DNA from 3 places in the Arthrobacter sp. KUASC02 genome. Region 1 is predicted to be linked to each of the others. Evidence: predicted binding sites of a transcription regulator. Region 1 holds the regulator's gene; each other region holds the start of a gene.
The links. The regulator HrcA, encoded in region 1, represses chaperone genes, less so after heat shock. The targets are predictions, from matches to a motif close to TTNGCACTCGNNNNNNNCGAGTGCNAA.
Positions count from the first base shown of each region.

Region 2: the regulator HrcA is predicted to act here: its motif matches at 3,002-3,028, upstream of AC6JAC_RS07440 (FmdB family zinc ribbon protein).
Region 3: the regulator HrcA is predicted to act here: its motif matches at 2,290-2,316, upstream of groES (co-chaperone GroES).

Region 1 is NZ_AP046053.1:2,373,652-2,378,122, reverse strand. It holds gene AC6JAC_RS10950 (GerMN domain-containing protein) at 1-319, shown strand, start outside; gene AC6JAC_RS10945 (16S rRNA (uracil(1498)-N(3))-methyltransferase) at 392-1,168, opposite strand; gene dnaJ (molecular chaperone DnaJ) at 1,171-2,298, opposite strand; gene hrcA (heat-inducible transcriptional repressor HrcA) at 2,413-3,426, opposite strand; gene AC6JAC_RS10930 (DUF3097 domain-containing protein) at 3,673-4,471, shown strand, end outside.
Region 2 is NZ_AP046053.1:1,623,251-1,627,721, reverse strand. It holds gene AC6JAC_RS07460 (hypothetical protein) at 1-609, opposite strand, end outside; gene AC6JAC_RS07455 (GNAT family N-acetyltransferase) at 738-1,355, opposite strand; gene galU (UTP--glucose-1-phosphate uridylyltransferase GalU) at 1,362-2,267, opposite strand; gene AC6JAC_RS07445 (5-formyltetrahydrofolate cyclo-ligase) at 2,380-2,976, shown strand; gene AC6JAC_RS07440 (FmdB family zinc ribbon protein) at 3,115-3,354, shown strand; gene cpaB (Flp pilus assembly protein CpaB) at 3,500-4,228, shown strand; gene AC6JAC_RS07430 (pentapeptide repeat-containing protein) at 4,362-4,471, shown strand, end outside.
Region 3 is NZ_AP046053.1:1,592,960-1,597,430, forward strand. It holds gene AC6JAC_RS07330 (shikimate 5-dehydrogenase) at 1-552, shown strand, start outside; gene AC6JAC_RS07335 (THUMP-like domain-containing protein) at 579-1,814, opposite strand; gene AC6JAC_RS07340 (hypothetical protein) at 1,870-2,268, shown strand; gene groES (co-chaperone GroES) at 2,475-2,768, shown strand; gene groL (chaperonin GroEL) at 2,853-4,463, shown strand.

The sequences.
Region 1 (4,471 bases):
GGGCATGGTGGCTCCGGTATGGATCATCGATCCCCAGGAGGGTGTGGGCGTCCCCGACGGCAGTGTCAAGATCAGCGGACGAAGCACGCTGCCCGGGGGCAAACTCAAGTGGAAAATCCTGAAAGTCGACGGCAGCAGCGATAAGACGGCCTATTTGGGCGGCGATGTCACCGCCTCGGCAGACCAGGCACAGTCCGGACTCTTCTCGCTGAATGTCAACCTGGCACCTGGAAACTATGAGATCCGGGTATTCCAGGCCGACCCCGGGAAACCCGACCGGGAACTGAATGTGGACTCCCGCGGTTTCAAGGTTGCCTAGCGCCTGAGCGCTTCCCCCTGGAGGGGCAACGCCACGTGCCGCCCGTGGACAACCGCTGCCGGCGTGCGGTGGCTACCAGCGGCCCAGGATGTCGCTGGCGAGGACGGTGGCGGCCGGTCCTGCCGTGGACGACCTCAGCACGTGGTGGCCCAGAAGCGCCGTCACGGCGCCGGCCCCGCACAGCCGGGTGACCTCCCGCGGACTGATGCCGCCTTCGGGCCCCACAATCAGCAGGATTTCGCGCGGCCCCGGCACCGGTGCACCGGCGTTGTCTCCGCACCACGCCTCGAGCACGCTCCGTAGCGGACGCACGGCATCCTCATGGAGGATGATGGCCAGGTCCGCGGCGGAGACTGCCGCCTGAAGTCCGGCACCGTCGACGGCGGCCCGGACTTCGGGAATCCAGGCCCGCCGCGCCTGTTTGGCAGCTGCAGTCACCACGGACTGCCATTTGGCATGGGCCTTCGCGGCCCGTTCGCCTTTCCACCGGACGATGGACCGTTCGGACTGCCACGGGATGATGGCGTCGATCCCCAGTTCGGTGGCGGTTTCTGCGGCGAGTTCGTCCCGGTCGCCTTTGGCCAATGCCTGGACCAGGACCAGGCGGAGGTCCGGGCGCTCCTCGGTGTCGAGGACGGAACACTCCACTGTCAGTTCACCCTGGCCAACTGCGGCGACCGTGCCGGTCAGCCTTTTGCCGGCGCCGTCGGCGATGTCAACGGACTCCCCCACGGCAATCCGCTTGACGGTGACCGCATGCCTCGCCTCTGCGCCTTCGAGGACAAAGTGCGAACCGGGAACCTGGTGGTCCAGGGCTCCGGGGGTTGCGAAAAAGACCGGGTTGCTCACCGCTACAGGTTACCGAGCCGGTCCCGCAGCTTGGCGAAGACACCGCCGCTGGCGGAGAGTTTCCCTTCGGTGTACTGCTCGCCACGGAGTTTCGCGAGCTGCCGCAGCAGGTCTTCCTGCGCGGCATCAAGCTTGGCCGGAGTCTCGACCTGGAGGTGGACTTTCAGGTCGCCGCGGCCGTAGCCCCGGAGGTGGGTCACACCGAGGCCGCGAAGGGTGATGACCTCGCCGGACTGGGTGCCCGCCTTGACGTCGATCTCCTGCTGGCCGTCGAAGGTGTCCAGGCTCAGTTCGGTGCCAAGGGCTGCTGCAGTCATCGGGATGTGCAGGGTCGCGTGGAGGTCATCGCCGTCGCGTACGTAGGTGGCGTCATTGTTGACCCGGATCTCCACGTAGAGGTCGCCGGAAGGTCCGCCGGCGGGTCCGGCTTCGCCCTGGCCGCCCAGCTGGATCCGGGTTCCGGTGGCCACGCCGGCAGGGACCTTGACGGTCAGCGAACGCCGGCTGCGGATGCGGCCCTGCCCGTTGCACTCGTTGCAGGGATCCTTGATGACGGTTCCGAAGCCCTCGCAGGAGCCGCAGGGCGCCGCGGTCATGACCTGGCCCAGGATGGAACGGACGGCCCGCTGGACCTGGCCGCTGCCGCCGCAGATGTCACAGCGGACGGGGTGGGTCCCGGGCTGGCAGCAGGAGCCTTCGCAGGTGGGGCACGTTACGGCCGTGTCCACTTCGAGCTTCTTGTTCACGCCGAAGACGGCGTCGCGGAGGTCGATGCGGACGCTGATGAGGGCATCCTGCCCCCGGCGGACGCGCGAGGCAGGTCCGGACGAGCCGCCCGCACCGAAGAAGGTGTCGAAGATGTCCTGGAAGGCGAAACCCTGCCCCGAGTAGCCGGCGCCGCCGAAACCGTTGTCGGTGCCGTTCTCGTTGCCGGTGGTGTCGTAGACGCGGCGCTTCTGCGGATCGGACAGCACTTCATAGGCGTGCGTGACAGCCTTGAAGCGGTCCGAGGCATCCTCACCGGGGTTCACGTCCGGGTGCAACGTCCGCGCAAGCTTTCGGTAGGCCTTCTTGATCTCTTCGCCCGTCGCTTCGGGTGAGACTCCAAGAACGTCGTAGTGGCTGCTCAAAGTTCGTATCTCTTCCTGGTTGTACTGCCTGTAATGCCTTGGGTGGTGCCTATAATGCTGCTGCCGCCCCCGGAAGCCGGGACACGGAGGCCTGGTTGGCTGATGAAGGGCTGGTCAAGGCCCGAGGATCCTGGAAAGGTAGCGTGCCACGGCACGGACCGCGGCCATGGTGGTGGGATAGTCCATCCGGGTGGGCCCAAGTACGCCCACCTTGGCACTGGAACCGGGCCCGTAGCCCGTGGCCACCACCGAGGCTTCCGCGAGGCCGTCGTAGGGATTCTCCCGGCCGATGCTGACGGTCACGCCGCGGGGGTCCTGCGCCATCTCGCTGAGCAGGCGGAGCATGACCACCTGTTCCTCAAGCGCCTCGAGGACCGGGCCGATGCTCAGCGGGAAGTCAACGTTGGACCGCGCGAGGTTGGCGGTGCCGGCCATGACCATCCGCTCTTCGCGGGTACTGCTGGCCAGGGCATCCAGGCCGCGGGCCAGCGCCTGGGCGGCGTGCCGGCGTGCCGGTTCACAGCTTGCGACGACGGCGGGCAGCGCTTGCGGGAGCAGGCTCAGCGGTGTCCCCGCCAGGCTCTTCAGGAACCGTGTGCGGAGGCCGGCGACGGCCTCGTCGCTGAGCTCCTGGCCGACGTCGATGACCCGTTGTTCGACCTTACCGGTGTCCGCAATCAGGACAGCGAGGACCTGGCGCGGCGCCAGCAGCACAAACTCGATGTGCCGCACCATGGCACGGCTGAGGTGCGGATACTGCACCACGGCCACCTGGTTGGTCAGCTGCGACAGCAGCCGCACGGTACGCTCCAGGACGTCGTCCAGGTCGTCCGAACCTTCGAGCAGCGTCTGGATGGCCCGGCGTTCGGCCTGCGACAGCGGCTTGACGGCGGAAATCTGGTCGACAAAGAGCCGGTAGCCCTTGTCGGTGGGGATCCTCCCCGCGCTGGTGTGCGGCGCCGTGATCAGGCCCTCATCTTCCAGGGCCGCCATGTCATTGCGGATGGTGGCGCTGGAGACTCCCAGATGGTGTCTCTCCACCAGGGCCTTGGAGCCCACAGGTTCGCGGGAATGGACGTAGTCCTCCACGATGGCGCGCAGTACTTCAAGCTTGCGTGGTTCGCTCATTCTCCACCTCCGATCGGCTTAACCCGGGCCGCGGACCGGCTTTTTCGCCTGCCAGATCCCGTCTACCGTTAGCACTCGTCATGTCTAAGTGCTAACCAGTCTAATATGAGTCGCCGCGTTGTTAGCATTGGTACCGCTCCGGGCGAAACTCCAGAGCGGGACAGGACAGGCACGTCCGTGAAGCCACGGCGCCCCTGTTTCACTTCTCCTGTTTCACATTTTCTAGCGCAAGGTTGTGTCTACCCGATGTCGTACCAGAACTGGGGCCCGCAGGACATCACGGCTCCCCGGAAAGCCGAGCTTCCCGAAGTGCCGGTTGAACGCGGCATGGTGCTGGAAGACGTGCAGTCCGGCTGGGTGGGCGCTGTCACCAGGGTGGAAAAGTCCGGCGGAATGCACGTTGTGGCATTGGAGGACCGGCGCGGCAAGTCCCGCACGTTCCGCCTCGGCTACGGATTCCTCCTGGAGGGCCTGCCGATCCGGCTGATGCCCCCGGCCCCGCGCGCCCAGGCCGCCTCCGCCGCATCCGGCAGGACCGCCTCCGGATCCGTGCGGGTGGCGGGCCAGCGCGCCCAGGTGGCCAAGGCCAGCCGCATCTGGGTGGAAGGCAAGCACGACGCCGAACTTGTGGAAAAAGTCTGGGGTGACGACCTCAGGGTGGAGGGCATCGTCGTCGAGCCCTTGCACGGCATTGACGATCTCACGGCGGCGGTTGCAGCATTCCGTCCGGGTCCGGGCCGCCGGCTGGGAGTGCTGGTGGACCACCTGGTTGCCAACTCGAAGGAATCACGGATCGCCGATGCCGTGATGGCGTCGCCCGGCGCCGCGGGCAACGTCCTGATCGTGGGCCATCCCTACGTGGACGTGTGGCAGGCAATCCGGCCGGCAGTGCTCGGCATTGACGCCTGGCCGGTCATTCCGCGGGGCGTGGACTGGAAGACCGGGATCCTGGCTGCCTTCGGCTGGCCGCACGAGACCAAGGAAGACATCGGCCTGGGCTGGCAGAAGCTGCTGGGGGCGGTACGCACTTACGCCGACCTGGAAC
Region 2 (4,471 bases), 750 kb from region 1:
TTTACTTCCCGCCTCGGCATCAAAAAGCTGGCTTTCCGGGGCGTCCACGGCCGGTTCCCGGCTGGGACGAGGTACGGCAACCCGCATCTGCCGCTCGGGGGCAGTCATGGCTGCGCGGAAGGCCGCGTTCATTCGGGCGCGCCGGTCCCGCACCGCCAGCCGCCGGAGCCAGGCGACGGACGCTACAGCAGCCAAGAGGGCCCCGACAGGCAACCAGGACGAGCCCATCCCGAACATGAGGAAGACGCCGGCCACAAGCCCGGTGAGCAGCGACACCAGTCCCACCAGCGCGAGCGCACATCGTCCGTACCGGATCCTCAGTGCGCCCGGGCGCGCCGTCGCCGCCCCCGGGCCGACGGCGGGTGTCCGGGATCCCTGCGCGGATCCGGTGGCCTGCTTGGTTTCCATTGAGTTCTCCTGCTGGGCGGCCATTTTCATGACGTTTCCGGCTTGGGGGTCTGCGGGTTCGGCAAAGTTGATTTCGGAGATCAGCTCGGCTGCGGGCTGGAGCTGATGCTGGCGGTTTCTCAGTACATACGGGGCCACCCACACAATCCAGAGCGCGACAGCGACAACAAGGATCACTGAGCTGCTAAGGGGGAAGTCCACATTCAAAACCGTATGAGCAATTAGCCGACAGCTCTGGCATTCGCTCCGGTGTGTCGCAGGGCAGGTGGCAATTCAATGGATTTATGACGGAAAACACTTGGAGAATGTCGGGGCAACGCCGGGCGGGGTCAGGCCGGCCGGCTCCTCAGCCACCTGGCCAGCAGCCCCTCGGGAACTTCCTCGGACGTCAGGGCGAACGAGCGGTGGTCCGCCCATTCGCCGTTGATGTGCAGGAACCGTGGCCGGTAGCCTTCGTCCCGGAAACCAAGCTTCTCCACAACCCGGAGGCTGGGCCCGTTTTCGGGCCGGATGTTGATCTCCATCCGGTGCAGACCGAGGCTGCCGAAGCAATAGTCCGTGGCCATGGCAACAGCCGTGGGAGCGATTCCCCGGCCGGCACACGACTTGTCCACCCAGTATCCAAGCGTGGCCATCATGGCGGAGCCCCAGATGATCGATGACACCGTCAGTTGTCCGACGATGACCGGATCCCGCTGGCCCGGTGTCCGCTCCGTGATGACGAAGGGCAGCGCCGTGGCCTGCGCAGCCTGGGCGTTGAGGGACCTGACCATCTGCCGGTAGTCGGGGAGCGCCCCTCCGGGGGCCGGATTCGAGGCCTCCCAGGGAGCCAGCCACTCAGAATTCCGGGATCGGACCGCCATCCACTCCTTGCGGTCCCGGTACCGGATAGGGCGCAGCACAATATCGCCGCATTCCAGCGTCGCCGGCCAGATGCTGCCCCGCATGGGACGTTACTTGGCCAGTGAAGCGGTGAATTGCGGCAGCCACTCGCGCAGGCCGGGGCCGAGGTCCTCACTGTCGCAGGCCAGCTGGACGCAGGCCTTGAGGTAGCTGAGCTTGTCGCCGGTATCGTAGCGGCGGCCGCGGAATACCACGCCGTAGACGCCGTACCCTTCGCCTTCTCCGGCAGCCAGTTCCTGGAGGGCGTCCGTCAGCTGGATTTCCCCGCCCCTGCCCGGTTCGGTGCGTTCGAGGACATCGAAGACCGCGGGGTGGAGGACGTAGCGGCCGATCACGGCCAGGTTGGACGGTGCTTCCGCGGCGTCGGGCTTTTCCACGAGCTTGCGGATCCGCACAAAACCGTTCATGTCGGTCTCGTCGATGTCGGCGCAACCGTAGGCGCTGATCTGGGAAGGCTCCACTTCAATCAGCGCGACCACCGAGCCGCCTGTCTTGGCCTGGACTTCGATCATTTTGCTGAGCAGTTCGTCCCGCGCATCGATCAGGTCATCGCCAAGCAGCACCGCAAAGGGTTCGTAGCCGACGTGCTGCTTGGCGCGCAGCACTGCGTGGCCAAGGCCCATCGGGTCGCCCTGGCGGACGTAGTGGATGTCACCGAGGTTGCTGGCGGCCTGGATGGCTTCGAGCTTGGTGGTGTCGCCCTTTGCTTCGAGGGTTGACTCCAGCGACGGGACCCGGTCGAAGTGGTCTTCGAGGGCGCGTTTGTTCCGGCCGGTGATCATCAGGATGTCGGTGAGGCCAACGTTGACGGCCTCTTCGACGACATACTGGATCGCGGGCTTGTCCACGACCGGCAGCATTTCCTTGGGCATGGCCTTGGTGGCCGGTAGGAACCTGGTGCCGAGTCCGGCAGCAGGAATGACAGCCTTGCGGACGGAAGTATTGGTGGTAGTCACTGGACTAATCTAGCGTCAGGGACCAAACATTGGGTAATTGCATTGACCGCCCCGGATGGCCCTCACCAAGGCCTCCGCCGGCGGGCCTGCTGACATGGAAGGACGGGCGTTGATGCCATCCAAGGACGAGATCCGCTCAGCCCACCGCACCCGGCGTGCAGCTATCCCTCCCGTCGGCCTGGAAGCCGCCGGAGTCGGTATTGCACGCCACGGCCTCCAGTGGGCCACCATGGTTGCCGCCGGCGAACGAAGCACTTTTGCCGTGTACCTGGGCGTGGGCTTCGAGCCCCCCACGCTGCCGCTCATTGCCGCGCTTCACGGAACAGGGCACCGCGTTCTCCTGCCGGTCTGCCAACCCGACCGGACACTCTCCTGGGTCTATTGGACCCCGGTGACCGACTTCATCCGCAGCAGTTACGCCCCCATCGATGAGCCGGTCGGAAAGCAGCACGGCAACGAGGCCATGCGCGAAGCGGCAGGGATCTTCGTCCCTGCCACGGCAGTAGACCTATCGGGCAACCGGATCGGCCAGGGCGGGGGCTACTACGACAAGTTCCTCGCGAGTCTCGAAGATGAGGGCCTGCCGGTGCCCGCCGCTGCGGTGGTCTTTGACGACGAAGTCCTTCCCGCCGGCAGTATCCCCGCTGAATCCTTCGACCGAAAAATCCCGGTGGCAGTCACACCGTCACGCCTCGCGCAGCTGATGTGAAGCCGGCTCGCCGCGGATGATAGAATTGGCACTCAGGCCCTGCGACTGCTAAGGGAAGGAACCTGCCGAGGAACAATCGGCGGCGATTCCTGCCAGGCAGCACGGGACCTGCTCGTTTGTCCCAGAGGAGGATTACCAGTGCCCACGTATGCATACGCCTGCAAGGACTGCAGCCACGCCTTCGAGATCGTGCAGTCGTTTACCGACAGCTCCCTCACCTCCTGCCCCGAATGTGAGGGGACCCTGCGCAAAAAGTTCAACAGCGTCGGTGTCGTCTTCAAGGGTTCCGGCTTCTACCGGACCGACTCACGCGACAGCAAGGGCAGCAGCGTCTCTGCCGCTCCGGCGGCCGTTCCCGCTGCCGCAGCTGCAAGCTGACCTGAACCCGGCGTCCGCCGCCATATCCGGCGCGTGAGCGCCATCAGCGTTGGTCCGCCACTGAAGCTGCGCTGCGGCTAGCGGTTTTCCACATAGGACCTCCCCGGGCTGTCACCGCGACACGGCGCCACCGTAGCCTGACGGCATGCCATTCACCTTCCGCAACAACGGACCTTCCTCGCCGCGGCCGGGCTTTCGGTCGGGACGTCCCGGCCGTCAGCGCGTGTCCGGCGTGCAGCGATTCCCGTCATGGCTCAACCGCAATCGCAGGCTGCTGGTCGCGCTTCTGCTGTGCGCTGCTGCCGGCAGTTCCGTCCAGCAACTGACGCCGGCCCCTGCCCACACCGTCACTGCCCTGGCCTCCGCCCGTGACCTTCCCGCCGGCACTGCCCTCTCAAGCAACGAAGTGGTGCGTGTCGAGGTCCCGCCAGGGATGGTGCCCGCAGGAGCGTTCGCTGACACCGCCGCCATTGTGGGCAAGCAGTTGGCCGGACCGCTGCGCAAAGGCCAGCTGATCTCCGATACGCAGTTGCTCGGCCCGGGCCTGCTGGCCGGCACTCCCCCGGGATCGGCGGCCGTGCCCCTGAGAATGGCGGACCCTTCATCCATCCAGCTCGTGGCACCCGGCCAACTCGTCAACATCGTCATGACGAACGGCAGCGACTACGGCAAGGCCGCCGAATCGCAGGTCCTGGCGGCCTCGGTTCCCGTTCTCTGGACATCGGGCCAGGGCGGACAAACCGGACCATGGCCGGGGACCGGCGAAACAGAGGGGCTCATTGTGGTTGCAGCGGATCCGGACCAGGCACGAGCACTCGCCGGCTCGTCAACGCAGGGCAAACTCTTTTTCGTCATGGTCGGAGCACAGGGCTAGCTGCGTCCGGACCGGCACACTCCCCCAGAGGGGAAATCAGCCCCAGTGCGGCGGTTTCTGTTCCTGAAGCCAGGCATCGTGGTCGTAGTCAGAGCCCTGATCGCCCCAGCGCTTCGGGTCATCCTCGGAAGCCTTGTTGGGCAGCACTCCCGAGGGAACGCCGGCGCCTGCCGTCTGCGGGGTCCGGTCAGGCGCTACCCTCTCGGGTGCCGTTCTGTCGGGCGCTGTCCTGCCGGGCGCGGA
Region 3 (4,471 bases), 780 kb from region 1:
AACGACGGCGGCAAGCTCACCGCCTACAACACGGATTACACGGCGATCGAGCAGCTGTTGCAGCGCAACGCCGTTCCCGCGGACTACTCGGTGCTGCTCAAGGGTTCCGGCGGTATGGCGAAAGCGACGGCCGCGGCGCTCCGTGACGCAGGCTTCCGCGACGTCACCATCGTTGCCCGCAACGAGGCGTCAGGTAAGCCGCTCGCGGACCTCTACGGATTCAAGTGGAGCGCCGAACTGCCCGCGGCGGACGCCGGCGGCACGGCGGACATGATCATCAACGTGACGCCCGTTGGTATGGCCGGCGGTCCCGACGCCGACGCACTGTCCTTCCCCCCGGAGGCGGTGGACGCCGCGAAGGTGGTGTTCGACGTCGTGGCGCTGCCGGCCGAGACGCCCCTGATCAAGGCTGCCCGGGCTGCCGGGAAGACGGTCATCACCGGTGCCGAAGTGGCCACCATCCAGGCACTGGAGCAGTTTGTGCTGTACACCGGCGTCCGGCCCACGGACGAGCAGGTCCGCGCGGCCGAAGACTTCATGCGGGCCCAGTGACACGGAATGCCCGGTAACGGGACAGGCTAAACCTTGGGCTGAACCGGCTCCACGGAAATGGCCACCCGGTCCTCGCCGATCCTGGTGAGGACCAGGGTGGCTGTCTTTTTGCCCTTGGACCCCTTCCCGCCCCCCGCGAGGAGTTGCTTGCGGAGCTCCTCCGGAGTGACCGACGTGCCGCGCTTCTTGATGTCCAGGACGCCGATGTTGTGCTGCTTCACCCAGGCTTTGAGGGCCTTGACGTTGAACGGCATGACCTCCAGGACCTTGTAGGCCCTGGCAAACGGGGTGTCCACCAGCTCCGGCGCGCAGATGTAGGCAATGTGTTCGTCCACGAGGTGGCCGCCCAGCCGTGCCGCGACATCCGCCACAAGCCCGGCCCGGATGACTGCCCCGTCAGGCTCGTACAGGTACCCCTCCACCGGGCCCACGGGGGCCACCGGTCCGCCGTCGAACCCTTCCGCGCTGGTGATTTCGGCAGCGCCCTGCGGGCCGAGCAGCAGGGCGGCGCGCCGGACGCCGGGGCGGCTGACGGCGTTGAACCAGAGCGCGACTTCGGTGACGTCGCCGCCCACCGAGACCCACTGCGCCTCGCAGCCGGCAGGGACTGATTCGTGCGGCATGCCGGGCCCCATCTTCACGCCCACCGCGCGGCCGGACTCGGCGAGGGATTCCACGAAGGACAGCGGCGGCGAGAATTCCTCCGGATCCCAGATCCGGCGCGTGCCGGAGGTGGAGGTGGTGCGGCGGGCGGGGTCCAGCCAGACGCCGCCCACGCCGTCCAGCGGGACGGTGGTGGCATCGGAGTGGACCACGCTGGCGTGCGGGAAGGGAATCAGGTTCATGGTGGCGCAGGCGGCGGTGGTCTCGTCCATTTCCACTGCCGTGACCCGGATGTCCATGGAGGCCAGCGCCATGGCATCGGCGCCCAGCCCGCAGCCGAGATCCGCCACGTGCTCGATCCCCGCGGAGGCAAACCGTTCGGCGTGCCGGGCGGCGACATTGAGGCGCGTGGCCTGTTCGAGGCCCGCCTGGGTGAAGATCATCTGCCGGGCGAATTCGCCGAATTTGGCCTCAGCCTTGGTCCGCAGCCTGGACTGGGTGAGGACTGCCGAGACGAGCGCGGGGGAGTGGCCTGCTTTCCGGAGCGACTCATTGAGCCGGAACGCATCGTCCTCCCCGTACGGGCCCAGCGACGCCAGCAGCTCCCAGCCTTCGCTGGTCAGGAGCGGAGCGATCAGGTCCTGCGGTGCGTCAGCCATGTCATCAAGCCTAATCGAGGCGGCGGACACCCGCGGTGCCGCTAGGGTTGGAGGCATGGAAGACAGCGCAGGGCCGCAGCCACCCGTAGAAGACCAACGCAATGACCACCACCAGCCCACGGGCCTTGCCAGGTACGCCCGCCCCGCGCTGATCGCCGGTGCCGCCATCGCCGTCGTCTGCCTGGCGCTCCTGGTGATCATCTTCTTCCTGGACTCCTTCAACGCAACCGTTTACTCGGTGGGCGGCAAGAACATCCAGGACGACACCGACGAGGCGCGGCAAATCCGCGAGTCGTACGCCGCTGTCCGCGCAGGCGGCCTCGTGTTCCTGATCGCCTCGGTTGCGACGGCGCTCGCTGCCGCCGTCGTGCTGTACCGGAACCGAAACGTTACGAACGACGACGACACGGACGATGGCGACGACGTCGACTTTGATGACCTGGCGGGTCGCTAGGCGTTCACCGGTGACGAAATTCTGGCACTCGCCTTGACCGAGTGCTAACGACTACATAGAGTCTTCATTAGCACTCTCCCTAGGAGGGTGCTAACACATGGAGAACTGCCAGCCACGCTGCTGCCGGCACCGCGACGACGGTTTGCACGCACAGGCGCAACGGTTTTCCAGTCCATGAATTTGCTGACGTAGAAGGAGAGGTCCGAGTGTCGGTCTCTATTAAGCCTCTTGAGGATCGTATTGTTGTCCGCCCGCTCGAAGCAGAGCAGACCACGGCTTCCGGCCTGGTAATCCCGGACTCCGCACAGGAGAAGCCGCAGGAAGGCGAAGTTGTCGCAGTAGGCCCCGGCCGCTTTGAAGACGGCAACCGCGTTCCCGTCGACGTTGCCGTTGGCGACGTTGTTATCTACTCCAAGTACGGCGGAACCGAAGTCAAGACCGGCGGCACCGAGTACCTCGTGCTGTCCGCCCGCGACGTCCTGGCGATCGTCGTAAAGTAACTCTTTGACCCCGCGCCGCCGATCCGTCTGATTCATTTCTGACTGGTCAGCGGCGCGGGGTTTCTGTCTCGAAAGGACACAACCATGGCAAAGCAGCTTGCGTTTAACGACGCTGCCCGCCGGTCGCTTGAAGCCGGCATCGATAAGCTCGCCAACACTGTCAAGGTGACGCTTGGCCCGCGCGGCCGCAACGTCGTGCTGGACAAGAAGTGGGGCGCTCCCACCATTACGAACGACGGCGTGACCATCGCCCGCGAAGTCGAACTGGATGACCCGTTCGAGAACCTTGGCGCGCAGCTGGCCAAGGAAGTCGCCACCAAGACCAACGACGTCGCCGGCGACGGCACTACCACCGCCACCGTCCTGGCGCAGGCACTGGTCAAGGAAGGCCTGCGCAACGTTGCGGCCGGCGCAGCTCCGGGGCAGATCAAGCGCGGCATCGAGGTCTCGGTTGAGGCCGTCGCAGCACGCCTGCTCGAGAATGCCCGTCCCGTCGAGGGCACCCAGGTTGCGAACGTTGCAGCCATCTCCGCCCAGAGCGATGAGATCGGCGAGCTCCTGGCCGAGGCTTTCGGCAAGGTCGGCAAGGATGGTGTGATCACCATCGAGGAGTCCTCCACCACGCAGACCGAACTGGTCCTCACCGAGGGCATGCAGTTCGACAAGGGCTACCTGTCCCCGTACTTCGTCACTGACGCGGAACGCCAGGAAGCAGTCCTCGAAGACGCCCTCATTCTGATCAACCAGGGCAAGATCTCCTCGGTGCAGGACTTCCTGCCGCTGCTGGAAAAGGCGCTGCAGAGCTCCAAGCCGCTGTTCATCATTGCCGAGGACGTTGAAGGCGAAGCCCTCTCCACCCTGATCGTCAACCGCATCCGCGGCACCCTGAACGTCGTTGCCGTCAAGGCACCCGGCTTCGGCGACCGCCGCAAGGCCATGCTGCAGGACATCGCGACGCTCACCGGCGCACAGGTTGTTTCCCCGGAACTCGGCCTGAGCCTGGATTCCGTTGGCCTCGAGGTGCTGGGTACGGCCCGCCGCATCACGGTCACCAAGGACAACACCACCATCGTTGACGGCGCCGGATCGGCCGAGGACGTTGCGGCACGCGTTGCCCAGCTGCGGGCTGAACTGACCCGCACCGACTCGGACTGGGACAAGGAAAAGCTCCAGGAGCGCCTGGCCAAGCTGGCCGGCGGCATCGGCGTGATCAAGGTTGGCGCAGCCACCGAGGTTGAGCTGAAGGAAAAGAAGCACCGCATTGAGGACGCCGTGTCTTCCACCCGCGCTGCCCTCGAAGAAGGCATCGTTGCCGGTGGCGGTTCCGCCCTCATCCACGCCCTGAAGGCGCTGGACGAGGACCCGTCGGTCACCGCACTCGAAGGTGACGCAGCAGCAGCTGTGGGCATCGTGCGCCGCGCTCTGGTCCAGCCTGTGCGCTGGATCGCCCAGAACGCCGGCTTTGACGGCTATGTCGTCGCTGCAAAGGTGGCGGAATCCGCCATCCACCATGGCTTCAACGCCAAGACCGGCGAGTACGAAGACCTCATCGCAGCCGGTGTCATTGACCCCGTCAAGGTGACCCGCGCAGCCCTTCGCAACGCCGCTTCCATCGCAGCACTGGTTCTCACCACCGAGACCCTCGTTGTCGAAAAGCCGGCCGACGAGGACGAGCACGCAGGCCACAAGCACTAGCTTGCAGG